3 regions of the Halalkalibacter sp. HAAS-P013 genome follow, and region 1 is predicted to be linked to each of the others. Evidence: riboswitches for the same ligand, from Rfam matches in the RefSeq annotation. Region 1 holds a riboswitch; each other region holds the start of a gene.
The links. Region 1 has a riboswitch for cobalamin ahead of AC1FXP_RS08050 ((2Fe-2S) ferredoxin domain-containing protein). Riboswitches for the same ligand answer to the same signal wherever they lie in the genome.
Positions count from the first base shown of each region.

Region 2: it holds a riboswitch for cobalamin, as region 1 does, so the genes downstream of both, AC1FXP_RS15675 (ribonucleoside-diphosphate reductase subunit alpha) here and AC1FXP_RS08050 ((2Fe-2S) ferredoxin domain-containing protein) in region 1, are expected to answer to the same signal.
Region 3: it holds a riboswitch for cobalamin, as region 1 does, so the genes downstream of both, metE (5-methyltetrahydropteroyltriglutamate--homocysteine S-methyltransferase) here and AC1FXP_RS08050 ((2Fe-2S) ferredoxin domain-containing protein) in region 1, are expected to answer to the same signal.

Region 1 is NZ_JBWQTU010000004.1:182,164-186,453, reverse strand. Features, by position in the region: gene cobJ (precorrin-3B C(17)-methyltransferase) at 1-1,288, opposite strand, end outside; gene AC1FXP_RS08050 ((2Fe-2S) ferredoxin domain-containing protein) at 1,342-1,725, opposite strand; cobalamin riboswitch at 1,862-2,045, opposite strand; cobalamin riboswitch at 2,188-2,371, opposite strand; gene AC1FXP_RS08045 (GTP-binding protein) at 2,719-3,900, shown strand; gene AC1FXP_RS08040 ((2Fe-2S) ferredoxin domain-containing protein) at 4,094-4,290, opposite strand, start outside.
Region 2 is NZ_JBWQTU010000011.1:213,957-218,246, reverse strand. Features, by position in the region: gene AC1FXP_RS15685 (YbjQ family protein) at 1-296, shown strand, start outside; gene AC1FXP_RS15680 (glycine betaine uptake BCCT transporter) at 618-2,126, shown strand; cobalamin riboswitch at 2,298-2,494, shown strand; gene AC1FXP_RS15675 (ribonucleoside-diphosphate reductase subunit alpha) at 2,637-4,290, shown strand, end outside.
Region 3 is NZ_JBWQTU010000001.1:539,435-543,724, forward strand. Features, by position in the region: gene AC1FXP_RS02840 (spore germination protein) at 1-209, opposite strand, end outside; gene AC1FXP_RS02845 (VanW family protein) at 364-1,275, opposite strand; gene AC1FXP_RS02850 (cob(I)yrinic acid a,c-diamide adenosyltransferase) at 1,459-2,046, opposite strand; cobalamin riboswitch at 2,286-2,472, shown strand; gene metE (5-methyltetrahydropteroyltriglutamate--homocysteine S-methyltransferase) at 2,595-4,290, shown strand, end outside.

The DNA of each region.
Region 1 (4,290 bases):
CACTTAACTTTTGATGCAACTCTTCTGCATAAGGAATGGAATCTTTTTTCTCGCCTTCACAAAAATCACATGCTTTTACCTGTGAGACATCACCAAGAGGTTCAAGAATAAATCCAGAGCTTTTTAACTTTTCAGTAATGTTTTCTGGACTAGTTGTTGGAATTCGAAGGTGAATTTGATGGTGCGTCGTATACTCCATCGTTCCATCTCCAACCACTTCCGCAAGAGTCAACATTTGTTTTGCGGTAAATTGCTTATTCACAACACCCGGACTCACTGCTAATTCAAAAATAGAAACAACAGGATTATCTACAGTCTTCGTTCCTTTTATTTCAGTAGGCCCATCTTTCACAATACTAAGAGCCTCTAAAGCAAGTTCTAATGAGGAAGCCTTAGGAATAACTTCTTCCTCTGCAGTAGCACTTGCTTCCACCTTCGCAATTTCCATATCGTTTTTGCCTTGGTGCAGTGCCCAAGGTTCATTTTCATGTCGTAAACGCTCATGTGGCCTCAGCCGTTGTTCCGTTGTATTCAACGTATACTTTCGTTGATATCCCCTTGGTGTAATCATTTTGTTGTCATAAAGAAAAGTGGAGGAATTTCCAATAACAACTGTTGTAAGCATTCCGATATCGTAGTTCAACATATTTTCAAGGTTCGTAATAACAATATCTTCTCTATCACGATAAGCACTTTTCACAAGACCAACTGGAGTTTTCGGTGATCGATATTCAAGCATTATTCTTTGAGCCTCCACAATCTGCCTCGTCCTTCGACCACTTTTTGGATTATATAAACTAATTACAAAATCAGCCTGCGCAGCTGCTTCAATTCGCTTCTCAATCAGCTCCCATGGGGTTAAGTGATCACTTAAACTTATCGTACAGGCATCATGCATAACAGGTGCCCCAAGTAGTGAAGCACATGAATTAATTGCTGATATACCTGGAATAACCTCCACACCGACTCCCGAATCTTCCGTCCAACCTTTTTCTATTAATACTTCATAAACAAGTCCAGCCATACCATATACTCCTGCATCCCCACTTGAAATGACTGCAACCTTTTTTCCTTCTTCAGCAAGTCGAACCGCTGCTTGAGCTCGACTTACTTCTTCTGACATTCCTGTACTAATGATCTCTTGATCTGTTAATAGTTGCTGAATTAATTCAACATACGTTTTATAACCAATAATACAATCGCTCTCTTGGATCGCCTCTTGTGCTCTTTTCGTCATATGTTCAAAACTTCCAGGTCCAAAACCAATGACAAGTAATTTTCCAAGCATTTTTACATACCTCCTTGATAAAGTCCCCTTAGAAACTCGTTGACAAGAATAACCTATACGTTTGTTTTTTCCACTTTAGAAACGCCCTTAATTCTTGCTGATGTATTCGCTCGTATCATTTCATCATTTTCAAAGCCATAGATTAACGAGTCTTCTAGATCAACTGCTGGGTCAAGATGATTTCTTATAATCGAACGCCCGATATCCGTTGACTTAGCGGAGTACCAGTTTCCATCAGGGTAAACAATGACCACACACGCATCCTTACAGCGACCATTGCACCGAGTCCGCGATGTATGAATTTGTTGATCTAATTCCAGATTCTTTATCTCATCACGAATGGCTAAAGTAATTTCTTCCCCTTCCTTTCTCATGCAGCTAGATCCATTGCAAATCAAAACATGCTTTTTTGTACCCGTTAAATTCCAAGTAGTCATTAATCGATTCCTCCTACAGTCATTTTAAGAAAATTAAAAATGCACCCCTACCAATAGATAGAGGTGCAGAGATAAATGACATACATAATAAGTAGCCTTTATTCTACACTTCTCTACCTATAACCCGTAGGTATTGAAGCCATTCGAAACAAAGGCAGGTCTCCTGACTTAGGTTCATTATTTCATTGCGTCTTCCCGATTCACTCAGTGACTTTATACAATGAAACTCCCCATTACAGTGGCGGGACCGTGACGGATTTACACCGTTCTTCCCTTTTAAGCATAACTAGTAGTTATACACCTTTGTTTACAGTTGAATTTTAATATGAATCTAGTTAAGTCCTCCTTTTAAACAAATAAAAATGCACCTCTATCAATAATCAATAGAGGTGCAGAAAAAAATAGCATACAAAATAAGTAGCATCTATTCCACACTTCTCTACCCATGACCCGTAGGTATTGAAGCCACTTCAAACAAAGGCAGGTATCCTGACTTAGGTTCTTCATTTCATTGCGCCTTCCCGATTGATTCAGTGACTCTATACAATGAAATTCCCCATTACAGTGGCGGGACCGTGACGGATTTACACCGTTCTTCCCTTTTAAGCATAACTAGTAGTTATACACCTTTGTTTTTTTAAAGTAAATTGTAAACTTTTCGTATTTATTGTCTATTAAACTACTTCTTATAATTTTTAGCAAGTATATTCTTTTACGATTTTTAAAATTCTGTCTTTCAAACTAGTTTAATCCTAATAAACTTTGTTATTTTATTTTACACACAAACGCATAGATGTCTCTTAATAACAAACAAATGCAAATACTTTAATCCTAAAAAACTAACACAAAAATTATTCGACAAAAATTAAGTCTTCTATTTACAAAGCAACAAAAGAACGATAAAATACAAATCGTAATAATTACTATTTAATCCAAATAATTAATCTGTTTAACCATAACTAACAATAAATGTTTAAAAGGAGAATTTATATAATGAAAAAGGTTCCAGTTACTGTATTAAGTGGATATTTAGGTTCGGGAAAAACCACACTATTAAACCACATCCTAACCAATCGCGAAGGGCTAAAAGTTGCTGTTATTGTCAATGACATGAGCGAAGTGAATATTGATGCTAAGCTTGTGAAAAATAATGGGTTTTCCAGAACAGAAGAAAAACTAGTAGAACTTCAAAACGGCTGTATTTGCTGTACTCTACGCGAAGACCTTATGCAAGAGGTAGAACGAATTGTTGACGCGGGCGATATAGATTATATCGTTATCGAATCTTCTGGAATTAGTGAGCCTGTCCCTGTTGCTCAAACATTTACGTACATTGATGAAGAACTAGGGATTGATTTAACGAAAAAATGCGAGCTTGATACAATGGTGACGGTTGTAGATGCGAACCGCTTTTGGGATGATTATGCATCAGGTGAATCGCTGCTTGACCGTAAAGAAGGGACAGATGAAAATGACACTCGCGAAATTTCAGACCTTCTAGTTGATCAGATTGAGTTTGCCGATGTAATCATTCTTAATAAAGTTGAAATGTTAAAAGAAGTAGATAAAAATGAGTTACTAGGGCTCTTGCGGAAATTAAATGCAGATGCTGATATTATTCCAACTTCATACTCTAAGGTAGAATTATCTTCTATTTTAAATACAGGTAAATTTGACTTTGATACAGTGAGTCAATCTGCTGGATGGATTAAGGAATTAAATGAAGAACATACACCAGAAACAGAGGAGTATGGTGTCTCCTCATTCGTTTATCGAAGTAGAAAACCATTCCATCCAGAGCGCTTAATGAACTGGCTGGAAAATTGGCCTGTTGATATTGTTCGTGCAAAAGGGTTCATTTGGGTTGCTTCACGTAACTCCATGGCTGGATTGATATCACAGTCAGGATCTTTAGTTACCATTCAAGGTGCTGGAGAGTGGGTGGCAGCTTATCCTGAAGAAGAGAGAGAGCAAGCCCTCCTTGAAGAACCTGAGCTGCAAGAAAAATGGGATCCAAAATTCGGGGATAGAATGACCGAACTAGTCCTAATTGGTATTGATATGAACCATGAAGAAATTCGCGATTCCCTTGATCATTGTTTATTAACAGATGTTGAGATGGCTTCCGATTGGACTAAGCTTCACGATCCGCTTCCTCAATATGTAGAAGCATAAAATATCGTATTACTTGATGGGGGGTGTCTCAAAAGGTCTGTTTTTGACCTTTTGAGACACCCCCTCTTTTTTAAATTAGCGAAATAACTAGCAATGAAAAAAATTTTAAGTTCTCAATAATTTCAAGCATAATCATCATCTTGTCAAATCCTTTGACAGTAAATAACTGCAACAAATGATGATTTGTTTTCTTCTATAATTTTTTCGAAACCTTTTTAACTAGGTCCCCATTTTTTTCCACACCTAGCACTGTTCCTTTAGTTCGTTCAAACCCTCTCCCATCAAATACATGACTAACCTTGTCTTCTAGCAAACTCCCTGTCAATAATGATTCAATAAATCGCGGAGCATCCTTACTAGACATTTCCTTATACCACTTCCCATCAGGAT
Region 2 (4,290 bases), on a different contig from region 1:
TAGCAGGCTATGACATAAAAGAGGTATTGGGATATGTCAAAGGTAGCACGATTCAAACGAAGCATATTGGCCGTGATATTACAGCAGGATTAAAAGGAATTGTCGGAGGAGAGATTAAAGGCTACAACGAAATGATGACGGAAGCACGTAAGTTGGCGGTACATCGAATGGTGAAAGAAGCAGAAGAGAAAGGCGGCAATGCAATCATTGGGATGAGAATGCAAACTTCAACCGTTATGACAAATGCAGCGGAGATTATTGCATATGGTACAGCCGTTGTAATCGAGAAAAAGTAATTTCTTTCAAAATGTTCCGCGCATCTAAAGAGAATGGGTGGGGCATTTTTTATTGAAAAATAGTCAAAATTCGGCAACGTGTCGTAGAAAACGATAGAATATCGCCTTTTTTTCTCGTAATTTTAAACAATTATTATGCTGAAGTACAATCAGCTTATAAGATCAGGGCAGATTGCTCAATATGCGTTCATATCATTTTTAATTTTTTTTCGATTTTATGATTTAATAAATAAGTATTTATTGGTAAGTGTTTCTGCAATGAATGTAAATTAGAAAAAGGAAGTGTTTATTATTTCTGATAAAGGTGAAAGTGATAGGTCGATTTTTAAGGTGTCAGTAGGGATTGCGGTCATTTTTGTATTAATTGGAGTTTTGATCCCGAATCAACTAGGGGCAGCAATGACCGTAGCGCAAAGCTTTGTTCTTGAGTCATTTGGTTGGTTTTATCAATTAGTTGCTACATTCTTTCTGTTGTTTGCAATATTCATGATCTTTAGTAAATACGGGAAAATCAAACTTGGAAAACCAGATTCAGAGCCTGAATATAGTCGTCCAGCTTGGTTTGCAATGTTGTTTTCAGCTGGGATGGGTATTGGTCTTCTATTTTATGGCGTATCTGAGCCAATTGCACACTTTTATTCGCCACCTACAGGAGAAGGAAGTACGGAACAGTCAGCAATTGTTGGAATGCGTTATACATGGCTTCATTGGGGATTACATGCTTGGGCCATTTATGCGATTGTCGCATTAGCACTTGCATATCAAAGATTCAGAAAAGACGCGCCAGGTTTAATGAGTGCGACACTTTATCCTGTACTTGGTGAAAAGGTGAAAGGTCCGATTGGACAAACGATTGATGTTGTTGCTGTATTTGCAACTTTGTTTGGGGTAGCAGCGTCACTTGGGTTAGGGTCACAGCAAATAAATGCAGGTCTAGAATATTTGGTGGGGATTCCAAATAATTTTATGGTACAAATGATTATCATGGGTATCATAACTGTTCTTTTCATCATTTCAGCGAATACAGGTATATCTAGAGGGATTAAGTATTTAAGTCTTGCAAACATGTCAATTGCAACGGTATTGTTTTTTGCCATGTTAATTCTCGGTCCGACGTTATTTTTGCTTAATATGTTTACAACGAGTTTAGGAAGTTACTTACAAAATCTCATTCCAATGGGCTTGCGTTTAGCACCTTTTGATGCTGACGAGGCAGCATGGACACAAGGGTGGACGGTCTTTTACTGGGCCTGGTGGGTTTCATGGACTCCATTTGTTGGAATGTTCATAGCTCGAGTGTCTAAAGGGAGAACGATTCGTGAATTTACGGTAGCTGTTCTTCTTGTTCCTTCAGTAGTATGCGCGATCTGGTTTACGGTTTTCGGTGGTACAGGAATTTTTCTTGAGGTCACACAAGGATTAAACGTCTCAGGGCAACCACTTGAAACAGCCCTTTTCTTTGTTTATCAGCAGCTGCCACTTGGGATTATCTTGTCGATCTTAACGGTTGCTTTAATTACAACGTTCTTTGTTACATCAGCAGATTCGGCAACCTTTGTACTAGGAATGCAGACAACGGGAGGAAAGTTAAACCCATCAAACCGAGTGAAGGTCACGTGGGGATTAATATTAGTTGCATCAACGGCTGTATTAATGGCATCAGGTGGATTAGCTGGTCTACAAACAGCAATCATTGTTAGTGCTCTTCCATTATCGTTCATTGTTCTTGCAATGTGTTACGGACTGGTTAAAGAATTAAATCAAGAACTTAAAGGGCAAAGTAAGGAGCCTGAAAAAGAAAGAACACATAAAAGGAAAATAGCTGGTTAGAGTAATGTATTATGTTAAATTACTAGGTTCATCCCGCATGTAATAGATTTGAGGGATGAACCTAGTTTATTATTTAGGAAGATTAAACGGATCTTTTTCCTTGCAACAGGATGAATATTCCTTTAGTATATACAATATATCGTATTAATGATGTGTTCTTACAACTATATATTGATTGCGAAAAATGAACGGTGTCAAATAGACTTAATAGGGAATCTGGTAGAAAGCCAGAACTGCCCCCGCAACTGTAAGTGTCGACGAAATGAGGTACCCACTGTGCTTTTGGTTAGATTTAGCTAACTTGCATGGGAAGGCTCAAAGTAGGGTGAAGCACGAGTCAGGAGACCTGCCGTCATTTTAAAGTCAGCTATCTTCGGGGTGTAAGAAGTGAGACGGCAAAGAAGACCAAAGTGTATTTTGGTCAGATAAGTCTTACTCTTTACGCCGTTTTACGCTCTTTCTCAACTCTCGAGAAAGGGCGTTTTTTATTATCATTAAGGAGGAAGACTAATGAAGAGTACGACAACGACAACGTTATTTGATTATGCATCATCTCAGATTGGCGAATTAATAAGTTTATTTCCAACGCTCGATTTTACGGCTTATAAGGATAAGATTGAACAATCTATCTTCGCTAAAGAAGACATGTCAGAAGACCAGCTTAGTCATTTGCAAGTTTTATCTTCAGTAGAGAGGATTTCGATGGAAGAGCCAGATTGGACGTTTGTCGCAGCGAATGTCCTTTTAAAGCAACTATACAAAAGAGCAGCTCATTCAAGAAGCTATGATGCTAGCTTGAGGTATGGATCTTTTTATCAACTAGTCCAAAAGTTAACGAGGATGGGGATATATTCAGATCAGATCTTGCAGGAGTATTCGAAAGAAGAATTAGAAGAACTTGAACAAGAGATTGTCCCTGAGCGCGATTCGCTGTTTACATACATTGGCTTATTAACATTAGCAGATCGTTATTTAGCTAGATCGCATAGTGGAGAACTGTACGAACTTCCTCAGGAGCGTTTTATGATCATTGCAGCTACGTTAATGGTTAAAGAACCGAAGGAAAAACGATTAGTTCTAATAAAAGAAGCTTACTGGGCCATTTCTAATTTATATATGACGGTGGCAACTCCGACTCTATCAAATGCTGGGAAAAGCTATGGTCAATTATCGAGCTGTTTTATTGATACTGTAGATGATAGTCTCAGAGGAATTTATGACAGTAACACCGATATTGCAACACTGAGTAAGAGCGGTGGGGGGATTGGTGCCTACTTAGGAAAACTACGAAGTCGCGGAAGTGATATTAGAGGCTTTAAAGGAGTATCATCCGGTGTTATCCCATGGATGAAACAACTAAATAACACTGCGGTAAGTGTCGACCAGTTAGGTCAAAGACAGGGGGCAATCAGTGTTTATTTAGATATATGGCACCGCGACATTTTTCATTTCTTGGCTGTCAAATTAAATAATGGCGATGAGAGGCAGCGTACCCATGATTTGTTTACAGGTGTCTGCTTGCCAGATTTATTTATGGAAAAAGTTGAAGCCAGACAAGAGTGGTATTTATTCGATCCTCATACGATACGCCAAACATTAGGTTTTAGTTTAGAAGATTATTATGATGAAGAAAGAGGAAAAGGAAGTTTTCGAGATAAGTACAAAGAGTGTATGGAAGCGGCAAACAACGGATTACTAGGTGAGAAAGGATTCTTGTGGGAAGTTGTTCCAGCCATTGATATTTTCAAAGAAATCTTGAAGAGTCAGCTTGAGACAGGTACGCCATATATGTTCTATAGAGATACTGTGAATCGGACGAACTCCAACCGCCATCAAGGTATGGTTTATTGTAGTAATCTGTGTACAGAGATCACCCAAAACATGAAAGCAACAACAGTGGTCGAGGAAAAAACAGAGGATGGCAAGATTATTGTCGTCAAAGAACCTGGGGATTTTGTTGTATGTAATTTATCATCTATTAATCTAGCAAAAGCAGTAACTGAAGACGTCCTTGAAAGGCTAATCCCAATTCAAGTGCGAATGCTCGATAATGTCATTGATTTAAATAATATTCCAGTTCCGCAAGCCCAAATAACCAATCAAAAGTATCGTTCTATTGGGTTAGGTACATTTGGCTGGCATCACTTACTAGCTCTTAAAGGGA
Region 3 (4,290 bases), on a different contig from region 1:
TCCGTGATAAATGGAAGGATGTCCTTATTGAGACGATCCGTATCAATTAGTGTTTGAAAATAGGCAATATGAAACCCTTTGGAGGCGATCAATAAATCATGCATGACAAAATCACTTGATTGTTGAAACAACTGTAACGCATCTTGAAGTGTTTCTTTTCGTTTATCTTGAATTTGTTTCAACAGCCATCTTCCAAGCACTTCTATCACCCTTTCCGGATTCCCCTATACATTGTCGCTGTTAGTATGAAATGGAATCGAGGCAATTATGCGGTTGCAAGGTAACATTCTAGTAACAAACTCAATTAAGCTCATCTTCTCTTCCCACAAAAAAAAGAACATAAGCATCTGCAAGCTTACATTCTCAATGTGTATGGACAGACACAAGGACCTCTCCTCGCTCTAAACTGACTTCTGATTTTATTAGTACAGGGTAAGGATGAGGGTTTGTAAACCTAAAATCTGGTCCTCCCCAAGAAACCGTTGCGTCTCTACCTGGTGCTACATAACCAATTTCTCGTGAATGTGTGTATCGCTCTACCATTTCTAAACCAGCTTTATCTACAGCATTAAACAATGTAGAGGATGTTTGACAAATCCCACCACCAATACCGATAACAAACTCTTTATTCACAATTTCTTTCGCTTCTTGATACCCACGCTCTCTCGTCCGCTCTCCAACTGTTTGGTTAAATGAAAACGAGTCACCTGGACCTAATACAATCCCTGAAATAGCCTCTGCCGATAATTTCACGTTTTTTGACCTGCCTGAAATGGCTGGGTTAAAATGCGTTTTAAATTCACCTATCGTTCGTTGATCAATTCCAACTAGATCTTCTTCTGAAACAGAAGGTGCAGTGACAGAAATCGGCATCACCAGATCTCTTGTTCCTGCTTTTAACTCTTGTAATTGTTCAACAAGCTCCTGCTCAGACAAAATCACCCGTTCCTTCCCAGGAGTAAATTCCCCATTTGCAAGGATGCGTGGATTTTCCATCGCCGTGTCTATTTGCATAGCTAACTCTCTAGCTAATTGTTGTAAAGCTTCTTCATCAAGCGAATGACTAGACATATACCCATAGTCATTTAGAACGACATCATGTTGTTCGTCATTCCATTCATCAATTAAATTAAGTTTCCAATATACAGGTTGTTTAAAGCTCAATTCTGACTGAAAATAGGTAGAATGAGCAGCAACAGGTTTAGGTCCTTCAGCCGAAACATCATTACTACACCCAGCTAATAATAAAAGAACAACAAGCCAACTTTTTTTCATCCCATATCCCCCTCTAATTGTTCAAACACATTTACCAATATATGAGAAGAAATATGATTCATTCCAGGCAAATACACAATTTTTGTTATAAATCGAGAACAAACCATACTAAAAAATAGGAAGACACTAAAAAAGTGAAAACCGTACCTTTTTCAGTGGCCTCTCTAATAGTATGGCTTCATTTTACTGCTCTTTCTTTCGTTTTCCTCCTTTAAAAACAATTGCACTTCTTTCATATTCTACATCCTTGACCCCAAGCCTAGCGTTGACGACTCGGGCAATAGCAAAGAAATAATCAGACAATCGGTTTAAATATTTTAACACAATCGGGTTCACCTCTGACCCACGTTGAAGCCTTGTCACATAACGTTCTGCTCTCCTTGTAACCGTTCGACACACGTGAAGAGTAGCCGCGGCATCTGCACCACCAGGTAAAATAAATCTTTCTAATTCAGGAGCCTCTTCAATATAAGCGTCAATACGCTTTTCCAAGAAATCTATCATTTCTTGTTTGGCTTTGTAAGGGTATTCTTTTGTTGCTCTCATCATTGCTAAGTCGCCACCACAATCAAACAATTCATGTTGAATTTTTATTAATTCCATTTTTATATCAGGAAACTGATCTTCATCTAATTGTGCCAGAGCCTGACCGATAAATGAATTCAATTCGTCTGTAGTTCCATATGCAATAACTCGAGTATCATCCTTATCAAGCCTTCCCCCTATGACACTCGTCTTTCCCTCATCTCCTGTACGTGTATATAATTTCATCTAACATCCTCCTTCATCTTATTTATTATCTCAATACAATAATATCTATTATAAAATCGCTTGTTAAAAAATATGTACACTCTACCCTAGATATTAGTATTACCTGAGACTCTCCGTTCATTTTAGTATACATGATTTATTGTTTTTATTCTTTTGTTTCCACTTAAAACGCTAGATTTTCAAATGTAAAAAAAATAACTGTTGACAATCAACCACCTATTAAGCTAAAGTTTAAAACAATTTCATATGTTGAAAATAGGTACTTTGAATGTTGATTCAAGGTTTAAAAGGGAATCCGGTGAAAATCCGGAGCGGTCCCGCCACTGTATTAGAGGAGTTATCATGAATTGTCACTGGCCAATGCTGGGAAGACCATGATGACGTTGATTCTAGAGCCAGGAGACCTGCCTATTTTAACAACACTGCTTTACCTACGGGAGATAGGGAGGTGTTAACAATATATCATTGATTTTCTATGGATATCGTTACCCTATTTTCGGTAAAGGTATCCATTTTTGTCGTTTTTAAAACTATTTAGGAGGCTATTCATGACAACAGTAAAAAGCAGCAATTTAGGTTATCCTCGCATAGGCGAGAACCGCGAATGGAAAAAAACATTAGAAGCATTTTGGGCTTCTACTCTCAATGAGGAAACATTTTTGACACAAATGAAAAAGTACCGCCTGCATCACCTTCAAAAGCAAATAAACAAAGGTATTGATTACATTCCTGTCGGTGATTTCTCTTACTATGATCACGTACTTGATACGGCTTCTATGTTTGGATTAGTGCCGAAACGTTATGCCCATACGTCTGGCCCGGTTTCTTTATCCACTTACTTTGCCATGGCCCGTGGTAACCAAAGGGCACATGCATGCGAAATGACGAAGTGGTTTGACACTAACTATCATTACATCGTTCCAGAAATAGAAGATAAAGAACCTGAATTAGTTGAAAACAAACCGCTTCAGGCATTCTTAGAAGCGAAAAAAGAATTAAATATAATTGGTAAACCCGTTATTCTTGGACCTTTTACTTTCTTAAAACTAGCAAAGGGCTATAAAGAAGAAGAGTTTGCTAGCATCTTAAACAGCTTTGTTCCAGTATATACACAATTGTTATCTGAACTTGCTGATGCAGGAGCGAAACTCGTACAAGTGGATGAACCATATCTTGTAATGGATATAACAAACGAGGAAATGGAGATATTCTCTAGCCTTTACCGTGAAATTGCAACAAACGTACCAAATGTGGATATCATTTTGCAAACGTATTTTGAGTCCGTTTCTCACTATGAAAAATTAGTACAAATTCCTGTTAAAGGAATTGGGCTCGATTTTGTATATGGCTTCAATGAAAACGTTGATGCTATTGAGCGATTCGGCTATCCTGAAGACAAGATTCTAGGGGTAGGGATCATTGATGGAAGGAATATTTGGAGAAGCAACCTGCTTGAAAGCCATCAATTTTTAGCTAGGCTAAACAAGCTTGTTCCGTTTAAAAATCAAATCCTTCAACCATCTTCTAGCTTGCTGCACGTTCCTGTTTGTTTGAAGCATGAAACAGAGCTAGATCCTATTGTTAAAGATGCCTTAGCTTTTGGCGACGAAAAGCTTGATGAGTTACGGTTACTAAGAGATGTAACAAACGACCCAATTCAGTCATCACAATCGTTATTGAACCGTCACCAACAGACGTTTGAAAAGCTAAACCAATCAAATTGGCGTGTGAGAAAGGAAACTGTCGGGCTTCTTACAAAACGAACGAAGAAATTTCAGGAGAGATATCAATTACAAAACCAAAAATGGAATTTACCTCTTCTTCCAACAACAACAATTGGTAGCTTTCCTCAAACTAAGGAGATCAGGAAAGCTCGATTTAAATGGCGAAAAGGCGAACTATCAAATGATACATACGAGGCAAATATCAAGTCCATGATTGAAAGATGGATTCGCATTCAAGAAGAGTTAGATATTGATGTACTCGTACATGGAGAATTTGAACGAAATGATATGGTTGAATTTTTTGGTGAGAAGTTAAATGGATTTGCCTTTTCTAAAAATGGCTGGGTGCAATCATATGGATCACGCTGCGTCAAACCACCAATCATCTTCGGTAACGTATCACTCGATAAACCGATGACGCTTAATGAAACACTTTATGCTCAGTCTCTTACTGATCGCCCAGTTAAAGGAATGTTGACCGGTCCAGTAACGATTTTAAATTGGTCCTTTGTTCGTAACG